3 regions of the Pelorhabdus rhamnosifermentans genome follow, and region 2 is predicted to be linked to each of the others. Evidence: riboswitches for the same ligand, from Rfam matches in the RefSeq annotation. Region 2 holds a riboswitch; each other region holds the start of a gene.
The links. A riboswitch is a leader RNA that binds a small molecule or an ion and turns the genes downstream of it on or off. The one in region 2 is predicted to bind cyclic di-GMP.
Positions count from the first base shown of each region.

Region 1: linked by a shared signal. The riboswitch ahead of Ga0466249_RS06350 (RraA family protein) and the one ahead of Ga0466249_RS12245 (methyl-accepting chemotaxis protein) in region 2 are both predicted to bind cyclic di-GMP.
Region 3: linked by a shared signal. The riboswitch ahead of Ga0466249_RS16650 (methyl-accepting chemotaxis protein) and the one ahead of Ga0466249_RS12245 (methyl-accepting chemotaxis protein) in region 2 are both predicted to bind cyclic di-GMP.

Region 1 covers NZ_JAHGVE010000004.1:54,612-61,197, reverse strand. Annotated here, with positions in the region: gene Ga0466249_RS27080 (hypothetical protein) at 156-287, opposite strand; gene Ga0466249_RS06370 (hypothetical protein) at 961-1,548, opposite strand; partial or broken gene Ga0466249_RS27720 (AraC family transcriptional regulator) at 1,918-2,013, opposite strand; gene Ga0466249_RS06360 (bile acid:sodium symporter family protein) at 2,839-3,822, opposite strand; gene Ga0466249_RS06350 (RraA family protein) at 3,888-4,877, opposite strand; cyclic di-GMP riboswitch class I at 4,984-5,070, opposite strand; gene Ga0466249_RS06345 (methyl-accepting chemotaxis protein) at 5,074-6,586, opposite strand, start outside.
Region 2 covers NZ_JAHGVE010000009.1:14,194-20,779, reverse strand. Annotated here, with positions in the region: gene Ga0466249_RS12255 (zinc ribbon domain-containing protein) at 1-321, opposite strand, end outside; gene Ga0466249_RS12250 (zinc-ribbon domain-containing protein) at 334-576, opposite strand; gene Ga0466249_RS12245 (methyl-accepting chemotaxis protein) at 734-2,710, opposite strand; cyclic di-GMP riboswitch class I at 2,812-2,896, opposite strand; gene Ga0466249_RS27190 (hypothetical protein) at 2,876-2,998, opposite strand; gene Ga0466249_RS12240 (amino acid permease) at 3,123-4,520, opposite strand; gene Ga0466249_RS12235 (DUF3870 domain-containing protein) at 4,768-5,106, shown strand; gene Ga0466249_RS12230 (M20/M25/M40 family metallo-hydrolase) at 5,268-6,386, shown strand; gene Ga0466249_RS12225 (dipeptide epimerase) at 6,407-6,586, shown strand, end outside.
Region 3 covers NZ_JAHGVE010000015.1:23,646-30,231, forward strand. Annotated here, with positions in the region: gene Ga0466249_RS16635 (flavodoxin family protein) at 1-678, shown strand, start outside; gene Ga0466249_RS16640 (alpha/beta hydrolase family protein) at 722-1,888, shown strand; partial or broken gene Ga0466249_RS16645 (transposase) at 2,210-2,719, opposite strand; gene Ga0466249_RS16650 (methyl-accepting chemotaxis protein) at 3,073-4,788, opposite strand; cyclic di-GMP riboswitch class I at 4,851-4,936, opposite strand; cyclic di-GMP riboswitch class I at 5,374-5,458, shown strand; gene Ga0466249_RS16655 (sensor domain-containing diguanylate cyclase) at 5,571-6,586, shown strand, end outside.

The DNA of each region.
Region 1 (6,586 bases), on a different contig from region 2:
TGCAAAAGCTTGCCGTTCCGCATGGCTTGTGCATAATCGACACCAAAAGTCAGCTATACGGGGTAGTGGGATCATCCGTGTCACTAGGGGCAAAGTAAGATCATGATCGAGGTATGTTAGCAATATAATGAGTCTCGCCATCAAAACCCACTCCGCTATTTGTTTTCTTCCAAAAATTTATCAGAACGGTCAACTTGAAAATAAGTTCGATCAGCAACCATAATATAACGATTATCAAGCAATTCATCTAAAATAGGACTATCATGCTTACCCAGTGGTTTCAACAACTTTTTGTGGTATCTATGATAATAAATTTAGCTGTATTTCCACTGATTTGCTGCTGATATAATAAAAAAATGGAGTAAGGCTGATACCGTAAATTTGCGGGCCGTATCCTGCCGGGGTTCTACATTTTTTATTTTGGATATAACGGATAAACTTCCGAAATAGTCTATAAAGCCCAGCGGAAGCATAGCTGTCATGGATGCTCCTATTGGGTCAACAATGTATATTAGGGGTAGCAATGTCGAAAAACCACATATTATACTTTCATTATCCCGAACGGGAGCTAGATATGAACCATATTCATTCCGTAGGTTTAAAAAAGATAAAAGATATGTTATTCTTGCTTATTTATTGAATTTAAGCCAGGATTTAAATGATTTAGCTATTGAAATTCATGACCGGCATAATTATCTTGATTTACTAGGGATCACGTCACGAAACGGAAAAAATCGTACGCTAACCAGATATTGACAATTAAGTTTAACTGCGCTGTATTACCATATAACCCCATCTACTTTGCGGGTGGTGTCAGCTTCGCTGGTACTGGAAAAAAGCGGAGAATAAAGAAATAATCTCCACAAAATTTGTGGAGATTATTTCAGGCAATGTTAGATTGTATCAACGGACTCAAAAAAGCACGATAAATGGCGAAGCGAATAGGCCCCTTTTTCAGTTCTACTTACTTCTCCAATGACAAGTACCCCCGAATGAACAAGCACCATGCCCTTCTCCAACACCATTATATTGTCCCGTTGGGTAACCATCACTTTTCATCCAAGTAATTTGAATGAGACCACCTTCATATCCCCCTCCCGCTGCAAAATATTGAGCTGTATCACGAAAAAAGACATCCCAATCAACTACATTATATATACCACCAATAGTTCCTCCTTCGCCTACCAGAGGACAATATGACTCTTCTTTAAAATACCATGGTTGATCAAATGGAGCACAGAGAATTTCACTAAGCGTAAACGGAGTACACTCAATAGTAGCAGCTGCTCCAATTATTCCACTTGGCATTCCATTTATACAAGTTAAAACACCATCACTATAAGGCATGTGTTTGAGAAGATCATTAATTTGATTGATATCAAATTTGTCTTTTAAGGTTTTAAAAGTTAATTGTCGACAAGCTTCCCAAAAATTTTTGTTACACAACATTTTTCTTGCTTTACACAACAATTCTTTTGCTTTTTCGTTACACAACAAATTACTTGAATGTTTGTTACGCAAAAACTCAGACAACCAATCACTTGACATATAAAAACCCTCCCGAGCTTCTTTATTGGTATCCTAATATATACTATTCATTGATTTATTATACGTGATATGTTAACTTCCCAAAGGGATGACTTCACGAAACGGAGTATTCAGTTATGTTATACACCTTAAAATACAATCCATATTGCATTTATCAGTAACAAGTACTTTGCTGACACTTGTCCACTTAAAATTTAACCTTCCAAATGCACCTAAATCCCTTGTCGCCCGCTAATACTAATAAAAACGAAAACCCGTTAACTGCCATAAATTTTTACAAAAGCTAACGTAATACCCACCCAACATAGTCCTTTCTGAGCAACAACGTCCTCATTTTACTTACGGATTGGCTTTATACCATGCATTATATTAAATTCCATGGACATTTTTGCTATAAAATTCTGATGGGCTCATCCCTTCAATTCTTTTAAATATCCTGCTAAAATAAAATTCATCAGTAAATCCAAGTGTTTGTGATCTTCCTTTACTCTTTTATTACCTTCAATAATAAGCTCTTTCGCTTTATCAATTTTCATCTTATTAAAAAGTTCAATGACAGAATATCCTGTAGTCTGAAAACGCTTGATAAATAAGGAGATGATAACTGCACCAGCTCTGACAATTCAGTCATAGTCACTCTATTATTTATATTTTGATGCATATATTGAATAATGTTTTCCACTTTTAAAGAAGTTGAGTAATTCTAAAATAGCATACCTTCTTTAACCGAATTCCTTTTTTTCAATTATAATACTGCCCTTCCCCTGGGTAACAAAAACGAGTTTATGATGTTAAATTGTTCTGACAATTTTACTTGGATATCTTCCAGTTTCATATTCACGTTATCCTCCACAATTTTATGTGATTGTAACTATGCGTATCACAAGCATATCTGTGTGCCTATTTTTTATTTCAATCATTCGGTATCGGCTCACTCTGAAATTTTGGAAAATCATAAAGATAGTTTAACATTGTCTTATACAAAGAAAGTTTCATTTGGCTCCCCACTATTAGTTAACCTGTTACATATTATGTTAATAATCATGTAATGTTCCAATGAATGGTAAAAGAAGATAGTCCGGACCCTCCAATTTCAATACTCGCGGAAAGATTCCACCAACCGCATACCTTTTCATTCAGTTCCTTAGCATGTGATATTCGCTTACGCAAAAAAATCAAGACTTTGTAATTGATTACAAAGTCTTGATTTACCTAGAAGGAAATACGCAAGATCGAGCCGCCGACCTCTACATCATCATTTTAAACTATCAAAGAAACAGAATTATTCAATTATAAAGCGGTTGTTTCCCGCCGACTCCTCGCACTGCCTTCCTCAAAGTATCTGAAGATATTCGGAATCGCCGCAGCAATTGGCTGCTGGAACAGCATAAGCAGAGCAATGGGAATAGCTACCGTCGGCGGGAAGTAGGTAATGGCTATGACAAGTCCGCAACTGGCATTACGCATACCGACACTATAGACCATCGCCATCGTAATATCGCGGGATCTGTTAGGTATACATAAGGAACCTATATATCCGAGAGCGTAAGCGGAAATTACCATAATCAATGCAACAATGATCATCTGAACGGTATCTAGTGACCAACTAATGGCTGGTGATACGAGCGACCCGTTAAAAAGCATAATAATGAACAAAGCCAGTTTGGAAGTAATCCCTCCCACGCCCTTCGAAAAACCAGCTGTTTTACCACCTGTCCAATCATAAAACAGCATTCCTGCTATGCTCGGAATAGTCACCATTAAAAGAAGCTGTATTACCAAGGAAACATAGTTGATATCCACCATCTGACCCATTATTATATTAAAGTAAACTGGCAGCAGCGCAGGAACAATGAGAGTATCAAAAGTAACAGCCACAAGGGCTATGGGTATATTGCCCTGAGCAAGGGCTGTCCACATTATCGATGTAACGCCTACTGGAATTGCGGCTGCCACCAACAACCCCAGTTTCATTTGGGGTGCGTCTGAGTAAAACAGGTTCCCCAATAGCCAAGCAGCTAGCGGCGTCACAATATGAATAAGCAGCAAAATGAATAACGGAATCCACGGTTTGCCTATCACCTGAATAAAGCTCTTCAAACTTGTACCAAGCGAGGTAACAAAAGTCATATAAGCAAACAATGAAACAAGGAGACCACGCACCAATGTACTATCCGGAACTTTCAGTATGAAACCAATGATCAGTGCTGACAGTACCAACAAGAACATTTTTTTCCCCAACCAAGCGTTGGTCGAAGTACATTCTATTCTCATAATCAACCTCCCAATAAAAAACATCTGCCGATATTATTAATTTAACAAACTGTCTTAATACTTACTCAAGGATTTAACCGCAATTGGTAATATAAAACACAATTCAATATCGCTCGAACATCTTCAGGTATCTCCACAAAATTACAGCCAAAGTTATTGCCCTGTTGCCAAATGACTCTTGCTGTGATATGAATACATCCTAACTCCTGAGGCAAAAGCAACCGGATTAGCGAATTAGGCTCCAAATACTGCTTGGCTTGCAGCAATATTCCTTCTAAACTAATATTCATTGCAATGGCATCTATATAATGCTCGTCTTCTTCTCCCAATAAGATTTTCACCGGCACATCAACATCGGCACGAGGAAAATCTCGATTTTCTTTCACAACTACGACTCCTCGCTCTTCAAGAGCTTGCTCAACCCATGTGCGATCCCAGGCCAGATTTGCAATATTTTCTATTGTTTTCAGCTCTGCTCGGGATTTAGCTTTGGCTTTTTCCAACAAATTCTCAGCATCACGCGGATTAATGACGACAATACCGTCTTCATCGCCGACTAAGATATCTCCGGGATGAACAACGACTCCTCCGCAAGCGACAGGAACATTGATTTCGCCAGGTCCGTCTTTATAAGGCCCAGCCGGAGTAACTCCTGCCGCGTAAATAGGAATACCCAATTTTTTTAATGCTCCTATATCGCGAATAGCACCATCAATAATAAAGCCACCGATCTCCCGCTTCTTCCCCCACAAAGCCATCAATTCTCCCATAATGGAGTTTGTCAAGTCACCTTGGGCATCCACTACCACAATATCGCCAGGTTGCGCAAGATCAAGTGCTCTATGCAGCATAAGATTATCACCAGGACGGGACCTAACAGTAAAGGCTGGTCCAAGTAAGGGGACGTCGTTGATTGGGCGTATTTTGGCATCCATGCATGACATGCGGTTCATGTTGTCCGCTATATTGGCTACAGGTATCCCGGCAAAACCATCTATTAGCGCTTGGGGCGGCCGATTAATTTGCATAAAAATGCGTAATCCTACATTTGACAAAATACATCACTCCATTTCTATTATTTTTTTGTCGGTCTACTAATAAAACCTTTTTCAAAAAACAAAACCAGCCCTATGGCTGGTTTTGCGTTTGGCATTAACACCAAATGGCAACCTGGCAATCATAGGCATTCATACCTTTAGACCCATAGCTTTGCGCCCTTATCTTTCAATAAGTTTGCCTAATCTGAACTTATTATAAAGAAAACTTATTAACCGCTTTTTGCAGTTCATCAGCCGTATCTACCAATGCTTGACTAGCCTTACTTATTTGGTCTGCCGACGCAACTTGTTCTTGGGTAGCGGCTGAAACCTGAAGGGTCTGGTTGGCGTTGTTTTTGCTCATACTATCAATATCCCTGATCGCGGTCACAACTCTTTGACTATTCATTGACATATTTTCTATAGCGGCGGAAATATCCTTGATTTGTTCAGACACTTGATTGGTCATTGTAATAATTTCATTAAACGTCTGTCCAGCTTCGCTTACTATATCGGTTCCCAGTTTCACCTCGGTACAACCTTTGTTCATAGCTGCAACTGCTTTATCGGTATCTGTCTGTATTTCACCAATTAAGAGAGCAATTTGTTTAGTCGCATTCTCCGATTGTTCGGCCAGTTTGCGTACTTCCTCGGCCACCACCGCGAAGCCGCGTCCCTGTTCCCCTGCACGCGCCGCTTCTATCGCCGCATTCAAGGCCAGCAAATTAGTTTGACTGGCGATGCCAGAGATGGTATCGATAATTTGACCAATTGCGGTGGACCTTTCTCCCAGATTCGCAACGACTGCCGCCGAATCTATGACACTCGTTTCAATGCTGCGCATTTGAGCAACAGCATTGTTTATCGATTCTCCGCCATTTGTCGCCAACTTGGCAGTCCCTTCCGATACTGAAGCAACGGTTGTAGAATCTGAAACAATTTGTTGAATATCGGAAACAATCTGAGTCACGAGATCTGTGGCAGCATTGGCAAAACTCACTTGTTTTTCAGCGCCTGCTGTAATCGCCTCAATTGCACTTGTCACTTGTTCGGCTGTAGCCGCCGATTGCTGTGCGCTCGCTGTCAGTTCTTCGGAAGCTGCCGAAACTACTTCAGTGGAAACGATGACGTTCCTAAGCAGTTCTTGAAGTCCGCCAACCATTGCGTCAAAATTTTGCGCTAGCTTGCCGATTTCATCTTTCCCTTGGTTATTTATATTTATATTTAAATTACCGCTTTTTAGGCTTTCTGTCGCAGTTACCAATTGAGTAATAGGCTTGGTCATCCGATTGGCAACGACAATACTGATTAAAATGACCATTAACATCGTAACAGCTAAAACCATTAAATTGGTCAACAGCATCCTATTACTGACGGCATTATACTCCTCATAGTTTTTTTCCATACAGATAATCCAACGCGTTTGAGGATCATAAACATAACTTACTAATTTGCGAACACCGTTTTCCCCAGCGATCTCTTCTGATCCGCTTTTTCCGCTAATCGCCTTTTGGACAAAGGGAATGCTGCTCATATCTTTGACTTCTGTTGAACCATCGCCATCAGGGTAAACGATGACTTTGCCATCTTGATCCAGTATGTATGCTGTAACCCCGTTTACTGACCATTTTTTAACAACCTCTTTAAAAGCCTCCAGGTTAATCGTCGCTTGTAACACCCCAACAACTTTTCCGTTATCCGATCGTACAGGAGAAGCCAGTATTACG
Region 2 (6,586 bases):
CTTCCCGCACTGATAGCAATAGTTATCTTTGGAATAAACAGATGTCCCACACTGATTGCAGAAATATACTTTTTCCGATAATGGCGTTACTATCCGTGGTGCAACCACGTGTACCTCTTCTATTGCCGTTTTCTCAGCCCCTTCCGTGGTGGCTGCATTTTCTTCTTCCATTTCTCTGGCTGCCGACTCAATAGACTGTGCCTTTTCCGGTTGCTCTGCTAAAACACTTTCAACCTCTGTTAAATAGGCTACATTTTTGCCGCACTTCGCACAAAAACTTCCCACTTCACTGATGGCAACCCCACAATTGGGACAGAACATAGGCTAACCTCCCTATCTTTTAAGCACAAAAATAATAACCGTTGTAACAACAGCGATCAATGCCATAAATACTCCCACACAGGCAAAAATCATTTTTTTGCGAGAACTCAAAAATCCATTTGCACCTTGCTCCTTATCCTCTGACTCATAACCAGACAGAGCTAAATTTGCGTCTTCCGGCTGTTCTTTGCCACATATCTGACAAAATTTCGCATCATTCGGTATTTCTACACCGCAAAAAACACAATAGCGCATAAGCCACCTCTTCTAGCATCATACATCTTTACTTTAGTTATTTTTCGCTAAATAATAGTGAATTCCTGTTATAACTCCTACTTGAAATAAACAAAAGTGACAAAACTAAAAAAGCACTGTGTTTATATAAAGTCATCTAAACACAGTGCCCATTTTATTACACAGTAAACTTGCTGACCGCAGCATCCAAATCACGTGCCATCTTAGCAAGATTCTGACTAGAGGCAGCAATTTCCTCCATGGATGCCGATTGTTCCTCTGTTGCCGCTGACACGGTCTCGGATTTCTCTGCTACTTTCTTACTAATGCCATCAATATCGCGGACAGATGACACAATCAGCTGACTACCCCCTGATACCTGTTGAATGGCCGCTGAAATATCTTGAATTTGATTCGATACTTGCGTAACAAGCGTCGTGATTTCACTTAAAGTTTGACCCGCCGCATTCACAACCTCTGTACCCAATTGCACCTCATGGGTTCCTTCATTCATAGCCACAACAGCCTGACTTGTCTCGTCTTGTATTTCGCTAATAAGACTTGCAATCTGTTTGGCTGCATCTTGCGATTGTTCGGCAAGTTTACGAACTTCATCGGCCACCACGGCAAAACCGCGCCCTTGTTCCCCTGCCCTTGCGGCCTCAATGGCAGCATTAAGAGCCAACAAATTCGTCTGTCCTGCAATACCTGAAATAGTATCAACAATCTGTCCAATCTGCGCTGATCTTTCACCTAAATTAGCAACAAGCTGAGCTGAGTGATTGACTGTCTGTTCAATCTTAGCCATTTGGTTAACAGCCTTCTCAACGGACTCACCACCCTCTTGAGCCGATGCAGCAGCATTCGATGAATGCGCAGCAACCTGACTCGTACTTAGTACAGCTTTCTCGATACTCGCCGATATCTGTTTCACAACCTCTGTAGCCTCGTTTACAGACGTTAGTTGCTTATCCGCACCAGTTGCAACATCTGTAATAGACACGGCGACTTGGTTTCCCGCTTGAGCAGACTGATCTGCACTGGTTGTGAGCTGATTAGAAGACTCTGCTAATTGTTTAGACGATGTCACGACTTCACGGATCATGATTGTCAACCCTTTACGCATCCCTTCCAATGAAGCTGCCAAATCATTAACTTCAGTCACACCTTGAACATGAATCGGTTTATTTAAATCTCCACCCGCCATTTGTTCAGCTGAAAGTGCCAATAATTTTATCGGTTTGGCAATAGTTCTAGCCGTATAAATAGCACCAAACACCGCTAAAAATACTGCAAATATCACAAGTGCCAACATGATGAGAATCATCTTCATCACGTGATTATGAACTTCTGCATTCGGCAAATAAGTAAGAACACCCCAGTGATACGACTTTACAGGAGCAAAAGCAATGACCGACTGTTGTCCCACTGTTGATAATGCGTTCATACTACCGCTTTTTCCTTGCAGCACTTCTTGCACATAAGACAGTTTACCGACATTTTCATTTTTCAGCACCTGGTCTTTATCGGGATGAGCAATAAATGTCCCTTTATCATCGACCACATCGATATAGCCATTAGAGCCAATGGTTGTTCTTTCAGCCATATCCCAAACAGCCTTTAAGCTAATATCAGCCGCAAAAACGCCTAAAATTTTACCACTTGGATCTTTTATAGGTGCCGAAATCGTAATGGTAGGAGCATTTGTAAAAGAAGAAATATACGTATCAGTCAAAAAGGTATTTCCAGTCATCGCTCCTGTAAAATAATTTTTATCCGCCCGTTTTGCTAAAGTTCCCGATGTTCTAGCGATTTGCATCCCTGTACTATCCATAACATAAAGCAATTCAAATTGTGGATTTTTTTGCTGAGCTGCTATAATCATCGCCTTTATTTTTGCTGCATCCATAGAAGTAGCAGTAGGCGATAGCGCTAACGTTTCTGTCAAGCCCTTCGAATCATTCATAAATCGCTCAATTTCATTAGAAAGTTGATTCGCAATCGTTGTATTGCTGTCGACAATATTTTGTTCAGTGGAATCAATACTCAAATAAGCACTCACGCCACCTACAATCAGCGCCGAAAATACGGCAAAAGCAACGAACAATAATACCATCCTGAACTGCAATGTATTTCTTAACTTTTTAGTACTCATTCTGTCGTTTGTCTCCTCCATTCATTATTTAAATGAAATCACTTTTTATACCCAAACAAAAAACAGGCTATTGCCTGCTTGTTGTTCTCAACAAAAATAGCGTTGGCAGTCTGGCAATCATAAACAATTGTTCTTAGATCCATGACTTTGCGTCCCTAACTTTCGCTAGGTTTGCTCAATATCAAATTTTACCACAGCCTCTTTTAATTGCTGTAACGCTTTTACAAGAATACTGCCGGGACATGCAGCATCCTTAAAATCCATATCAGCAACCCAAAGCGGAATCAAATCATCCCTGCCAAAGTTTTAGTCCTTACCAATTTATCATTCGCCAAATTCTGCCAAATTCCTTCTTTACTCAAAAATTGTTCATTGATAATTGCTGATAAAAAAACTGAGCCTATGAAAAGGCTCAATCTTTTTTCTTCTCTATAATCACTTTAGAAGATTTATGTAATCCAAAACCATAATAACAAATAAGTAAAAACCCAAACCAAACAGGTCCCACACATAAGGCCACGCGCGTACCGGCATCAAAAGCCATAATAATCACAACAAATACTAAAAAAATCAAGGTTGCCCAATTACTAATGGGATAAAGAACAGCAGGATATTTTAATTGTGCCACCTCTTCAGATGTAAGACTTTGTCTAAATTTCAACTGGGCTAAAACAATAATACCCCAGACCCAAATAGCTCCGACTGTAGCAACGCTCGTCACATAAATAAACACCTCAGCAGGAACAAAATAATTCAATATGACACCAATAAACAAAAAGCAAAAAGAAACTAAAATACCATTGAATGGAACATGACGCTTACTAAGTTTTCCAAAAAATTGCGGTGCCTGTTGCTGTAGCGATAAGTTATAAAGCATCCTGCCTGTACTAAATATTCCACTATTGCAGGAAGAAAGAGCAGCTGTCAAAACAACAAAGTTAATAATTCCCGCTGCTGCCGTAATCCCTAATTTACTAAAAGTTAAAACAAAGGGACTACCAATCGCTTGGAGCTGATTCCACGGATAAAGACTCATAATAACACCTAAAGCACCTACGTAAAATATTAATATACGCCAAAATACTTTGTTAATGGCTGCTGGAATAGTTTTTTCAGGATGCTCGGCCTCTCCCGCAGCAACACCAATCAGTTCAATACCCAAATAAGCAAACATCACCATAACCAAAGACATAATAATACCCTTGATGCCTGTAGGAAAGAATCCACCCTGGCTATAAAGATTCGCAATACCAATCGGGATGCCATCGTTGCCGAGACCAAAGCAAATCATGAGTCCCCCTAAAACAATCATGACAACAATTGTCATCACTTTAATTAAAGCAAACCAAAATTCAAACTCACCAAAAGCAGAAACAGCAACAATATTCACAACAGTCATCACAACAAGCGCCAAAAGTGCCGGAATCCACTGCGGCAAATCTGGCAGCCAAAAATGAACATACACGCCGACAGCCGTGATTTCTGCCATACATGTAACTACCCACATAAACCAATAGGTCCAACCCGTAATATATCCGGCTAAAGGCCCCAGAAATTTATTTGCATAAGCGCTAAAGGAACCACTGACAGGATAGGATACAGCAAGCTCCCCTAACGACCTCATAATAAAGAAGATAAATATTCCACCAATAAGATAGGATAGTAATAATCCCGGCCCAGCCGTTTTAATGGCTGTTGCTGAACCAAGGAAAAGCCCTACCCCAATGGCACCACCTAAAGCAATGAGCTGAATATGTCTTTCCTTTAAACCACGTTCCAGTTTTTCTTCAAATTCCTTTTCCTGTTCCATTCTTCCACACTCCCCAATTAAAACTTAAACCTTTTTTCCGCGCGTTACCATAGATTCAGCTGTCTCCTATAATTTATAGTCTTTATTTGTAAAAATGCTCATAAATATAATTATATTATAATACAAATTCATTCGTAACTGCCGCAAAAATCTGGAAAACTTCTTCCTTTATAAAAGGATATTGAAATTTTGCGGCGAAGAAATTCTAAATAGTTAATTTCTGGTTTTAAAAAAGGTGCGTAAAAATATGTTTGAAAAAAATACAATTTATATTGTTGGAAATGCAAAAACGCAACAAAATAATCCAATTACGCTTCAGTACGGACAATTTTTTATCGGTTTTGTCATTGACAAAGAAACAGGTCTCATTATTGCCTGCGATGTTTCAGCCATTATCCAAACAACAACAGAATTTGTCAGCAGTCTCTTTATTGGCAAAAGCATAACAGCTGATACAGAGGAAATCCGCCAAGAACTTGAAACTCGCTATTTTGCGTCCTCGCAAAAAGCCATTTTAGTTGCTTTTAAAGACGCGCAAAAAAAATTCTGGAGTATTAAGGAAGGTAAAAAAATAGATTTGCTATAACTTACTTAACTAATAAATAAAACTTTTGCTGCTTTATTCACAATTGCGTTTGCTTATAAACAAACGTCTATGTAAATGAAACCCAGCAAGATAAGCCTGTCTTAGACGAGCTTATCTTGCTGTTTTTTATTTTAAAAAATTTTTTATTAGGGAGTGATGAAATGACGAAAGATGTAAACACCAAGCGTCTAGTACAACAGTTTATCGCCTTTGCCAAAATTGCCAGTCCGTCCCGACAAGAAGGCCTTTTCGCCTCTTATTTGACGAAAGAATTAGCATCTCTTGGCTTTCAAACGGAAACCGATTGGGCTGGCAAAACCATTAACGGCAATACGGGAAATCTTATTGCCACCCTACCTGCTACAGGTCCGGGTGATCCTTTCATGTTCTGCTGCCATATGGATACAGTCAAGCCTTGCGAAAATATTGAACCACTCGTAAATAACAATATCATTCATACAGACGGCACGACGATTTTAAGTGGTGATGATAAAGGCGGTATCGCCGCCATTCTCGAAGGCATACGGCAGGTACAGGAACAAAACATTCCCCATGGATTAATTCAAGTTGTCTTCACGATTGGTGAAGAAATCGGAATGTATGGCTCCAAAAATCTGGATTATAACAAAATCAAAGCTAAAAAAGCATTTATTTTAGATGCCGAAGGGCCCTTGGGTACCATCGTAATTCAAGGTCCCGCCAAAGACGTGATTACAGCAATCATCCATGGCAAAACAGCTCATGCCGGGTTATATCCAGAACAGGGCATTAGTGCTATTCAAGTCGGTGCCCAGGCCATTTCAAAAATGAAGTTACTCCGTATTGACGCTGAAACGACAGCCAATTTAGGTACCATATCCGGTGGCGAGGCAACAAATATTGTCGCTGATAAATTAGAAATTGTAGCCGAAGCCCGCAGCCTTTCGAAAGAAAAATTGGACGCCCAGAGTCAACATATGAAAGGCTGCTTTGAAAACGCTGCCCATGACGCGGGTGCCAAAGCCGACGTAAAAATTGAACGAAGTTACGCCCCCTTTCATTTAGCGCCTGATACGCCCGTTGTATTACAAGCTTATGCAGCCATGAAAAGGATTGGCTTAGAACCCAAGTTAGCCTCTACAAACGGTGGCAGCGACTGCAATATTTTCAATGCCAAAGGTATTGCTGCTGTGGATCTTTCCATTGGCATGCAAGATGTCCATACGAAAGAAGAGAGTCTTCACATCTCTGATTTAGAAACAGCTGCCCGTTTGATCGTAGCCATAATAGAAAGCAACTAAAGCCAAGGAGGTATTATGCTGTGAAAATTAAAGAAATTCGCATTGGTAAAGTAAGTATTCCCTTAAAAAAGCCCTTTAAAACTGCACTCAGGCAGGTAAACTCGGCTGAGGACGTCATTATCAAAATCATGACAAATACAGAGGCCATCGGTTTTGGCAATGCCCCTCCGACAGCAGTTATTACAGGTGACAGTCAAGAT
Region 3 (6,586 bases), on a different contig from region 2:
GCAGGCGGGGGTCAATCGGTATGGTATCCACTGCAGAGAATTTATTCTAGTCTATTTTTAGGACTGTACAACTGCGAAATACTCGGGCAATTTGTTATAGGGCAAGCGTTCAATAAAGGCGAGGTCTTGTTATCTCCAAGCAAGCTAAGATTAGTGGGTCAACTTGGTGAAAATCTTGCTAGTTCGATTGCACAAGGAAGAGGAATCAAATCCTCGATTAACGAGTGCGAAGATAAATTGATCTGTCCTAATTGCCTGGCGGATGCTTTCAAAATCAATAAGGACGGCGGTCCAACCTGTGCCGTATGTGGCTTAAGTTTAAACAAAGATCAATCTGATCAGTTTAATAGGTTTACACCTGAAGGTGCCCAAATTCATCAAAGTCACATTATGAATAATGTCATAGGCGGCATACTGGCCGGTGATGAAATCACCAATAGAATGAAAGACTATTGGGAACGAAATGTGCTTCATGATAACGATTTTATTATTAATACCGACCTTTCTAATATTGGCACTGCCATTCAATGGGATGGCGAGGCGCTGAGAGAGTTAAAACAATCAATTCCCCATGTTTTACAGGATGTTGTAAAGAAGGCTTTAGAGAAGAAGGCTGCTCAGCAAGGATTAAATCATATTACAAAAGAGATATTTATGCAAATACGCCCTAAATATTAGTTTGCTAAATGAGTTTCATTAAATTTACGAGGAGGTCAATACTATGCAGAACAAGATCAGTTTTTCAAAAGGAACGTTTCAGCTTCATTCGAATCCGAATTTCAATTATCAATTAAACAGAACCTTTTCTTGGAGTAATGGAGACTTAGATGAGTTAAAAACCGCTGCTCCGCAAATTACCAGCATTCAAACGTGGAAAACCGAAATGATGAAACTGGCGGAGAATGCCTTTCGAGAAAATCGAATAAAGCATGCCATTGCTTATTATCGGATGGCGGAGTTTTTTATGGTCCATGGAGACCCGGATAAGCTAAAAACGTATGATAAGGCAGTTGAACTGTTTTATGAATATAACACCGAGTTATTTGCGTCGGGAATTGTCAAAAAGGATAGGGTGCCGTTTGGAACAGGATACTTGCCGGTTATGTACGTAGAGCCGGAAAACGGTAAACCTATGGACACCATAGTGCTCCATGGCGGATATGATTCTTACATGGAAGAATTTCTGCAGATGATTCTATACCTAAGAGATAATGGTTTTGCGGTATATCTTTTTGAGGGACCGGGCCAAGGCGGTGTGCTTAGGAAAGAAGGCATGATTTTTACACCGGAATGGGAAAAACCGGTCAAGGCCATTTTGGATTTTTTTAAATTGGATGATGTGTCAATTATCGGGCTATCCCTCGGGGCGATGCTCGCACCGCGAGCTGCGGCGTTTGAGCCGAGAATAAAACGAGTTGTCGCTTGGAGCTTATTGCCTAATTTGTTCGATCTGCTTCTGGTCGGAAAGCCAAAGGTTATGCAGGATACGATGCGTTTTTTGATGGAAAATGGGGACGAAGAGACTGTGAATTATATGATGGGCAATCAAATGAAAAAAGATCCCCAGATGGAATGGGCGATAAACCACGGCATGCATAATATGGGGGCTCGAAGTCCATATGAATTTCTATCGACAATAAATAAGTTTACATATTTGGATATTGCCGATAGAATTACCCAGGACTTCCTGCTTATCGGGGCAGAGAGAGACCACTTTATTCCTGTGGAGTTTTATAAACCGATTATTGACCGTTTAATCAACGTCCATTCACTAACATACAGACTTTTTACGGAAAGAGAGCAGGCTGAAAACCACTGCAATGCCGGTAACACAAAACTTGTTCTTGATACAGTTATTTCTTGGATAAAACTTTTAAAATCAAATTGAGGACTAGATAGATTAGTAGGGTTTTTGATTTATGCATGGAATATAATGGATCAGCCAAGAAACCTTGCTGTTATTAATTTCCTGGGATCCGATGTAGCTACGGGAGAAGTTAGTTCAATGGTGCGTAAGCGATTAAGCGCGGCGAGCAGGCAATAATAGAGTAACTTCTAGAGTGGTCTCTACCGCTTGCCACGGAGATAAGATTTACTCTCTGTCGTGGGAGCATCATCATGTCAAATGCCTTCAAATCCGGGACAACCCAAGGGTGGCCTTCTGCCATGAGAATATTCAAATCGAAGGCATTGGTATGTCAACACTTTACTAGACAGCTTTTTTAAGGTGTGCAAGCTTGTACTCTAATGGGCTTAGATAACCTAATGTTGAATGTATTCTTTTGCTGTTAAAACAAATTACGTAGCTTGCTAGTTTTTGATTTAATTCGCCAAGATTTTCAAAGTGATAGTTACGAACATATTCTGTCTTGATGATTTTGAATGTAGCTTCTGCGACGGCATTATCATAAGGACAGCCTTTCATGCTCAGCGAGTGCCTGATTTCAAATGTTTCAAGAACTCCTTCAATTAATTTATTTTTAAATTCATTTCCACGATCTGTATGAAACAGGCAGATGTTTTTCAAATTCGTTTTGATGCTGGCAAATGCCCGGTACACAAGTGGAGCATTTTTATAAATGCCTGTACTATAGCCAATAATTTCGCGATTGAATAAATCAATCAAAACACAGATGTAATTCCACTTATGGTTGACTCTTACATAGGTTAAATCACTTACAACAACGGCCAATGGTTCTTGATTATCAAATTGACGTCTTTATATCGGTCTGACGGAAGGCGTTGAAAAAGCGTTACTGGCGGATATAGCACAGAGAAGTCAAAAAGCTTCGGTTTTCGGTTTGCATGCGCTGGTGGTGGGAACCGCGCTATTACCAGCATCAATCATTGCCGGATTTCTATGGGATCTCTTCGGAGCTTCCGCCCCTTTCTGGTTTGGCGGAATAACTGGGATTTTTGCAGCTGTGCCATTTTATTTGGTTTAAGAAAAAATTAGTATGACTTAGTTCTATTTTGCGTAAAGGTTTAATCCTGTAATCCGATCCGGATTTATTAGCAAAGAAAAACGTTCCTACTCTGGCAGCAGCTGGGTAGGAACGTTTCACATTATCATTAAACTTGAAACTTGCTAACAGCTTCGCGGAGATCCATTGCTAGGTGGGCCAATGCTTGGCTAGATGAAGCGATTTCTTCCATTGATGCGGATTGTTCCTCGGTTGCAGCTGATACTGTCTGTGCTTCTCCAGCTGCTTTTTTGCTTAGTTCATCGATTTTTTTCACTGATCCGACAATTTGTTGACTGCCGATAGCCATCTGCTCAATGGAAGCGGATATTTCCTTCACCTGGCTTGATACATGTGTTATTGCAGTTGCTATTTCTAGAAAGGCTTGTCCGGAAGCATTGACGACTTCTGCGCCTAACTTGACTTCACGAGTACCATCGTTCATGGCTATTACGGCTTTGTCGGTGTCCCCTTGAATTTCACTAATAAGTGTTGCGATTTGTTTAGCCGCTTCTTGCGATTGCTCGGCCAGCTTGCGGACTTCTTCTGCTACTACGGCAAAGCCTCGACCCTGTTCTCCGGCTCTTGCGGCCTCAATGGCAGCGTTGAGCGCTAGTAAATTTGTCTGACCAGCAATACCTGAGATAGTATCGACAATCTGGCCAATTTCCTTCGAGCGTTCCCCTAATTTGGCTACTACTTGGGCAGAGGAGACAACTGTTTGTTCGATATGAGCCATTTGACTGACTGCTTTATCTACGGACTTATTTCCTTCATTAGCCGTATCAGATGCTTGGGCAGATTGTCCAGCTACTTCATTAGCATTGGCAGCGATTTGTTGGATGCTGGCCGACATCTGTTCCACTACCGCAGATGTGTCATTAGCTGCACTTAGTTGTTGATCTGCATTTGTTGCTACTTCAGTAATAGATTCAGCAACCTGGTTAGCAGCTTGTGCTGACTGATCGGCACTAGCGGTCAGTTCCTCTGAAGAAGCCGCCACCTGTTCTGCTGATTCATTGACATTTTTCATAAGTATACGGAGACTGCCTCTCACATCTACCAGAGCATCAGCTAATTGGCCGATTTCATCTTTTCTGATAAATCTTCGCGGCTTATCGCGAAAATCTCCTGCTGCAAATTCTTTGCAAATCAGCACCATGGCATGGAGAGGTTTTGTAATTATTCTAGTAATATAAAACCCACTTAGAATTAATACTACAAAAGATACAAAAATAATTGCTAAGTTAATCTGATTTGCTTTTTCGAAGGATACTTTGTTATTAGCATTTATTTTCTTTGATGCTTCAATAGAATACTTAGAAAGATCATCGCACCTGTTCAGAGCATCTGTTGCTAACGGGTCTACGGCAGAAACATATAATGCATAGGCTTCAGCATTTTTGTTTTGCAAAGCTAATTCCATAACAGCGTTTCTACCCTCTCGAAATTTTTGCATGGTTGTTTTGATTCCGGCTAATTTTTCCTTGGTTTTGTCATCTAAATGTGTCTGTTCAAGTTTTGCCAGATTGTTATTAAAGGAATTTACCCGCTCATCGATAGTTTGCTTTAATTCTTGATTTTTTTTGTCGTCTTTTGTGAGCATCAGTTCCATTACGGCTGAATTGACTTTATTAATATGCGCACTGTTTTCATTTATAAGTGCGACGGGTACTAAGTAGTCTTCGTACATAGTAGTCATTTCGGTGTTTGATTGTTGGAGGTAATGGTACCCCGTATAACCTACAATACTCATAGATAAAAATGCGATAAGAATAAGGATACTTAGTTTTTGAGCTACTTTCATATTATCAAAAAAATTCATGCTATTCCTCCTAGTGGATAATTATAAAAAAATTGCCAGATTGCTTAAAATGACACATGTCAAATAGCAACCTGGCAATCATAAATCCTAGATTTTTAGACCCATAGCTTTGCGTCCTTATCTTTCGATAAGTTTGCTGCAATATAGTATTAATTTCTAAAATAGAAATTCTAAAGGAAAATCATCTATATGGTAATTTTTTTCGACGCTGTTCTACAATAGTCCTCTTCTTCGCAAAACATGAGTCATTTATCCTGTACTGGAGGCAGCTTTTGCGCGTCTGGACTTGTGGTAACACAGAACATTTTTGAATAAAATGGAGAATTTTGAGAAGCCTTTCTTGTTTTGACGTATAAAGCCCATTCTGGTTTATTGCTGGAATAGGCCTTATTACCTGTTTTTTGAAATATATTGCATTTAATATTTTGATCAGCTATAATAAATGCGAGTTAGGGATAATATATTTTTTATTGCGTTGCTGGGGCTGCGCTTTTTCATTTAATGTGATAAGATATTGCAACAAACGCCCTTCGGCTATTTGGCGGGAGGCGGCAGCGGGATTATTATGTGGATACTATTGACAATAAATATAGTTAGCAAACCTTTTGAAAAGGAGGGACGCAAAGCCTTGATCTAAAGATTTAAAATCTATGATTGCCAGGTTGCATGAAAAGTGCAATTTGACAATTTTTTTATTTTATAAGATTAATGAAAATTAAACGCCAGTGTGACGGAAAAATGTTTTTTTAGCCGAAATGATTTTCGAAAGTTGGATTGATTGAATGAGTTTTTTATATAAATTTACATTGTTGCTCGGTAGTTTGGTTATCATGAGTAGTTTCATTCAATTTTTTATTTTTGATAGATTTTTTCTTGCTAATACTGATGATTTGTTATTGACTATTAATGAAAAAGCCGCGAATAATTTTGCTGAACAGATCTTAGCGTATTTTAAAAATATTGAGGCTTCATTAAAAACTATTGCATCTGATCCTAATATCAATCAAGCTATTCTTGATAAAATCAATCAAATTGTTCCAGAAGTAAATGTGATTTCGATACTTGATAAAAATGGAGATGTTATGCTTGTCAGTGGAGTTAAGGACGTTTCAGGTTTGAATTTGTCACAACGTGATTACTTTCAGCGAGCTATTAGAGGGGAAACTTATATTAGTGGTGTATACACGAGTAATCATGGGCGGAAGGTTGTCTCTATTGCGACTCCTATTATTGAAAATGGTAATATTGTTGGTGTAGTTGTTGGGACAGTTTGGCTGCATGAAAATAGTTTGTCATCGATGTTTGACAATAAATCATTTGGTCGTGGGGGATTCATCTCAATTACTGACAGCCAAGGAATTATCGTTTATCATCCGGACAAGGAAAGTATCGGAAAAGGAACTAGTATAGCTGATCACTTGCAAGGAGGTAAAGGCTCGGCTATTATAAAATATACTGGATTAGAACACTATATTGGATATAGTAAGGTTCCCGAATTAAATTGGATTGTTAGCGTGAATACTCCTACTGCTGAGGTAACACGAATCCGAAGGTTGATGATTTACGAAATTCTAGCTATATCGATATTTACTATATTTGTAGTTATTGCTATTGGCACATATACAGTACGGCGATACACGAAGCCACTAGATACATTAGTCGAGGCGTTTAGTTCTGTGAAAAAAGGAAAGTATAAACAAATTATTTCTTATGACTATGCGCCTGAATTTGATGATATGATTCAAGTATATAACAACACCATTAGAAGACTTGAAGAAGTTCATACTACATTAAAGTG